One region of the Amorphus orientalis genome, then DNA from elsewhere that is predicted to be linked to it. Evidence: predicted binding sites of a transcription regulator. Region 1 holds the regulator's gene; the other holds the start of a gene.
The links. The regulator LexA, encoded in region 1, represses DNA repair genes until DNA is damaged. The targets are predictions, from matches to a motif close to TGTTCNNNNTGTGTTCNG.

Region 2: the regulator LexA is predicted to act here: its motif matches at 1,756-1,773, upstream of J2S73_RS19190 (DNA recombination protein RmuC).

The regions. Positions count from the first base shown of each region.
Region 1 covers NZ_JAUSUL010000002.1:480,877-483,854, forward strand. The annotation lists gene J2S73_RS10045 (ComEC/Rec2 family competence protein) at 1-1,396, shown strand, start outside; gene lexA (transcriptional repressor LexA) at 1,441-2,154, opposite strand; gene J2S73_RS10055 (molybdopterin molybdotransferase MoeA) at 2,325-2,978, opposite strand, start outside.
Region 2 covers NZ_JAUSUL010000005.1:88,159-91,136, reverse strand. The annotation lists gene J2S73_RS19195 (2-hydroxyacid dehydrogenase) at 1-481, opposite strand, end outside; gene J2S73_RS19190 (DNA recombination protein RmuC) at 568-1,740, opposite strand; gene J2S73_RS19185 (peptide deformylase) at 1,868-2,392, shown strand; gene fmt (methionyl-tRNA formyltransferase) at 2,449-2,978, shown strand, end outside.

The DNA of each region.
Region 1 (2,978 bases):
CGATCGCGGCGGCATACCCGAATCGACACAGGAGGCCTTGCGGGCGTCCGGGCTCGGCCACATCCTGGCGATTTCCGGGCTGCACATGGCGCTGGTGGCCGGCACCGTGTTCGCCGTGCTGAGGCTGAGCCTTGCCGCCATACCGCCGGTCGCGCTGCGCTATCCGATCAAGAAATGGGCGGCGGCAGCGGCGCTCGCGGCAGGGCTGTTCTATCTGATCGTCTCCGGCGGGGCGGTGGCGACCATACGGGCCTTCGTGATGCTCGCCGTGGCGCTCGTGGCGGTGCTCGCCGACCGGCCGGCCCTGACCCTGCGCTCGGTCGCCGTGGCCGCGCTTGCGATCATGCTGTTCGACCCGGCCGCCGTCGTATCGCCGGGCTTCCAGATGTCGTTCGCGGCCGTCATCGCGCTGGTCGCCGGCTACGAGTATCTGGCCTCGCGCGAGCGGGCCGACCGGCCTCCGCCCCGACGCGGCCCGGTTCTTCGGGTGCTGCGGCTGGCTGCCCTCTGGATCGCAGGCCTGGCGCTGACCTCCCTGATCGCCGGTCTCGCGACCGGCCCGATCGGCGCCTTCCATTTTCAGCGGATCGCCGTGTTCGGCCTTCTCGGCAACCTTCTGGCCATGCCGCTCGTGACCCTGATCGTGATGCCCATGGGGGTGCTGTCGGTGGCGGTGATGCCGCTCGGTGTCGACCCGGTCCCGCTCGCTGCGATGGGCTGGGGCCTGGACGGGGTCGTGGCCGTCGCCAAACGGGTCGCGTCCCTGGGCGGCGATGCCGGCCATGTGGGCCGCATGCCCGCGGCAGCGGTGCTTCTGATGGCGGCCGGACTGCTCTGGCTCGCGCTCTGGACGGCCCGCTGGCGGGTTCTCGGCCTGCCGCTGGTCCTGGCCGGGCTGGCATTGACGCCTGCAGCCGCCCGTCCGGATATCCTGGTCTCCGACGACGGCCGCACGGTCGCTGCCCGCGGCACCGACGGTCGCCTGACAATCGCGACGGCACGGGGCGGGGATTTCGCGGCCGCGATGTGGCTCAGGGCCGACGGCGATCCGCGTCCTCTGGAAGACGTCACGGTGCGCGCCGGCGTCAGCTGCGACCCGTTCGGCTGCACGCTGCCGATTGCCCGCGGTCCCGGCGACATCGGTGGCCGCCGGATCGCCTTCGTGGAGCAGTCCCAGGCATTTCTATTGGATTGCCGCAGGGCGGAGATCCTGGTGACACGCCACACCCGTCCCGCCGGGTGCGAGGGGCCTCGGCTGGTGATCGACCGTCACATGCTGATGGAGCAGGGTGCTCTCGCGCTCTTTCGCATAAAGGATCCGCCCGGATACCGGATCGAGCGGGCCCGCCCGCCGGTGCCGCGACCGTGGAGCGCACGACCTGTGATCAGGAGATAACGCGGTTCTGGAAGACCGCCGGTGTCCGTTCGGCCCGAAACCGCTCAATAGCTGCGGAACAGGGCGACGAGCTTGCCCTGGATGCGCACCCGATCGGGTCCGAAAATCCGCGTCTCATAGGCCGGATTGGCCGCTTCCAGCGCGATGGACCCGCCCTTGCGCCGCAGCCGCTTCAGCGTGGCTTCCTCATCGTCGACGAGCGCCACAACGATGTCGCCGCTGTCGGCAGTGTCGGACCGTTTGATCAGCACCGTGTCGCCGTCGAGGATGCCTGCCTCGATCATGGAATCGCCACGGACCTCCAGCGCGAAGTGTTCTCCGCCGCCAACGAGGTCGGCCGGGACGGTGATCTGATGGCTTTCGGTCTGGATGGCGGCGATCGGAACGCCGGCAGCAATGCGGCCCATCACGGGGACGGTCAGGCCGGCGATCTCCGCGGGCTCGGGCTCCCGGGCGGGGACCGGCGGCGCCTTGCCGCGCGAGCCCTCGATCACTTCCGGCGCGAAGCCTTTGGTGCGCGGGCCGGCAAGGCCGGCATTGGCCGACTCGGGAAGCCGCAGCACTTCCAGTGCCCGTGCGCGGTTCGGCAGGCGCCGGATGAAGCCACGCTCTTCGAGCGCCGTGATCAGCCGGTGAATGCCGGACTTGGAGCGCAGGTCGAGCGCTTCCTTCATCTCGTCGAACGACGGCGGGACCCCGGTCTCCTTCAGTCGCTCATGGATGAACATCAGGAGTTCGTGTTGCTTGCGGGTCAACATGTCTTCGGCCCCACCCCTCGGTCCGGCGCATCGCAAATGCGTACAAATCAGGAACGAACACTACGCGTTCCATATGTGTTCCGCAAGGGTTAATGGCCGGTTACCCGATGGAAGGTGGAAACGGAGAACAGTGTAAGGCCACGGTGTGGCGGGCAGTGTGTCCGACGGTGTCAGAGCCGGATGATCCGGCAGGTCTCGCCGGCGCGGGCGTCGGGCGCGTGGGCTGGACGGACCAGGAGCGCCTTCGCAACGGCGAGGGTGGAGAGCATCGATGAGTCCTGCACGGAGAACGGCTCCACCAGCGGGGGCCCGGTCGGGCTTTCCGCCACCCGGGCGCGGACATAGTCCTCTCGGTCGCCGTTGGCCGGCATGTCCGAGGCTAGGACCGCGGGCTCGAACCACGGTCCGGGATCGGTGTCGCCCTGAAGGGCTCGCAGAAGCGGCGTCAGGAACAGAAGGGCGCAGACCAGGCTGGAGACCGGGTTACCCGGAAGTCCGAGCACCCTGAGATCGCTCAGCCGGCCGAAGATCAGCGGCTTTCCGGGCCGCATGGCGATCTTCCAGAAGCCGAGCTCCATGCCGACGTCGCCGAACGCCTGTTTGACCAGATCGTGCTCGCCGACCGAGGCGCCGCCGAGGGTGACGATCACGTCCGCGCCGCTCGCCCTTGCCCTGGCGAGGGCATCGGCGGTGGCTTCCCGTGCGTCGGGGACGATCCCGAGATCGAGGGGCTCGCCGCCAGCGGCCGCAATCATCGCGGCCAGCGCCGGGGTGTTCGAGGCGACGATCTGGTCCGGACCGGGGACAGCGCCGGGCGGGACGAG
Region 2 (2,978 bases), on a different contig from region 1:
CGGCCACCTGAAACCCCAGCCGGCGGAGGACGTCGGCGGCATCTGATCCGAGCGTGCCCATGCCCATCATCCCGACCCGGACGGCGGAGGCCGGGGGCTGGTCGAGATCGCGCCACTCGCGGCTGCGCTGCTGGTCCAGATAGGCGAGCGCCTGGCGGTGGTGGGTCAGCACCTGCAGCACGATCCACTCCGTCATCCGCATCGTCATGTCCGGCTCCACGGCGCGGACCAGCGGACAGTCGGGCAGGGTCGGGTCGGCCGCGAGCGCGTCCACGCCGGCTCCGAGATTGAAGACAACCTCGAGTTTAGGGAGCGATGCGAGCAGTCCGCTCGGTGGTTTCCAGACCAAAGCGTAGCGGATCGCCGCCGTGTCGTAGTCGTCCTCGCCGTGAACCGCGACGGCACGGCCGCCGGCGAATGCCTCGATCTTGGGGCGCCAGTCGCTGGCAGTGAAACCAGAAGCTGCGAACAGGATGCTCATTCAGGTTGAGTGCCTGCGCGCGGCCGGTCGGTCAAGCCTGACGTCTGGCGCAATTCTCTGGCCCGGCATCGGCAAGCCTCCAAGATCTAGCTTGCGCGCGCGGCCCGGGTCGGACGGGGCTCCTGTGCCTCGCCGTCGGTCTCCATTTCCAGCGCCTCGATGCGGCTGCCGCGCTTGGACACCTTCTCCGCCGAAATCACGATCTGCTCCACGTCCTTCTGGGCCTGGCCGAAGTGCTGCTGGAGCTTCATGACCCGATCGAAGAGACGGTTCACGTCGTCCATGAGATGGCCGACCTCGGCCCGGATCACGTGGGCCTCCTCGCGGATGCGGGCGTCGCGGATCACGGTGACCACGACCTGTATGGCGAGGTGGAGGAGGGTGGGCGACAGCACCACGACCCGGGCCCGGTAGGCGCGCTGGACCACCTCGGGAAACCGTTCGTGGATCTGGGCGAAGAGCGACTCCGACGGCACGAACACGAAGGCGAGGTCCTGGGTCTCGCCGGGGATCAGGTACTTCTTGCGCACATCGTCGATGTGCTTGATCAGGTCGCGCCGGGCGGCCTGCTGAGCCTCCTTCAGGTCCTGCTCGGTCTCAGCCTGCTCGATCCGGGAAAACGATTCCAGCGGAAACTTGGCGTCGATCATCAGGTCGGGCGCGCCGTTGGGCAGGTGGATGGCGCAGTCCGGCCGGGAGTTGTTGGACAGCGTCGGCTGGAAGGTGAAGGACTCCTCCGGCAGCCCGTCGCGGACGATCGCCTCCATCCGGCCCTGTCCGAAGGCGCCGCGGCTCTGCTTGTCGGAAAAGATCCGTTCCAGCTGGGTGACCTGATCGGAGAGGCCCGACATCGTCTTCTGGGCGCTGTCGATCACGGCAAGCCGCTCGTGCAGCTGGCGCAGCGTGTCGTGGGTCGTGTTGGAGGCCTGGGACATGGACGATCCGAGCCGGTGGCCCATGCCGTCGAGGCGCTCCGAAAGCGCCCGCGTCATCTCCGACTGCCGGCTGCCGAAGACCTCCGCCACCGTCTGCAGCCGGCCGGAGGTTTCCGACTGCATGCGCATGAGTTCCGCCATCTGGGCTTCGAGCGCCCGGCTCTTTTCCTCAGCCGCCCGCTCTGTGGCCGTGCGCGACCGATTGGCGCGCACGAGCGCGACAAGAACCAGAAACAGCGCCAGAAGCGCGACGGCCGATATGGCAATCAGCGCCTCGGCGACAGTGAGTGTCCGGCCGAAGAGGACGAATGTGGAATCCGACATCGGCGGAGAATATCTGATTCGCGATTTGTTCTGCTCGCAGCGATTCGGCACTGCGGAACGTGGTAAACGGCGGCCCGAGTGAACGTCGTGCGTTGACCGGACCGCGGGAAGCCCATAAATCGGGCACATGTCGAAACGCCCGATCCTCGTGATACCCGATCCCGTTCTGCGCAAGGTCGCGGAGCCCGTCGCTGCCGTCGATGACGACGTGCGTGCGCTCGTCGATGACATGCTGGAGACCATGTATGCCGCCCCCGGCATCGGTCTCGCCGCGCCCCAGATCGGCGTGCTTGAGCGGATCGTGGTCCTCGACGTGGCTGGAGACGAGGAAGAGAAGGCGCCGATGGCGCTGATCAACCCTGAAATCACCTGGCAGTCCGAAGAGACCCGCGTGCATCAGGAAGGGTGCCTGTCGATCCCCGAATATTATGAGGAGGTCGAGCGGCCGGCCGAGGTGACCGTCCGCTATCTCGATCGGGACGGGGCTGCGCAGGAGATCACGGCCGACGGCATCCTCGCGACCTGCATCCAGCACGAGATCGACCATCTGAACGGCGTTCTGTTCATCGACTATCTCTCGCGGCTGAAGCGCGACCGCGTCACCAAGAAATTCGCCAAGCAGGCGCGCCTCGCCGCCACCGAGAAGGCGTAGCGCCTCTCGACGGACCTCCCTCCGGCCCGCGCCGGTCCAAACGCACGGGATATGCGATGCCGCTCAGGCTCGTCTTCATGGGAACCCCTGACTTCGCGGTGCCGACGCTGACGGAGATCGTCGGCCAGGGGCATGACGTTGCGGCGGTCTACACCCGTGCGCCGGCCCGCTCGGGCCGCGGCATGGAAGCGCGCAAGTCGCCGGTGCACGAGGCGGCCGAACGCTTCGGCCTGCCCGTGCTGACCCCCTCCAGCCTCAAGGGCGAGGAAGCGGCCGCCGCCTTTGCGGCCCATGGTGCCGATGCCGCGATCGTCATCGCCTACGGCATGATCCTGCCGAAGAGCATTCTGGAGGTCCCGGAGGCGGGCTGCTTCAACGTGCATGCCTCGCTGTTGCCGCGCTGGCGGGGGGCCGCGCCGATCCAGCGCGCCATCATGGCGGGCGACGCGGAAACCGGGGTCGCCATCATGCGCATGGAGGCGGGGCTCGATACGGGTCCGGTGTGCATGGAAGAGCGTGTCGCGATCGGCCCGGACATGACGGCCGGCGACCTGCACGACGTCCTTGCCCGGCTCGGAGCGGATCT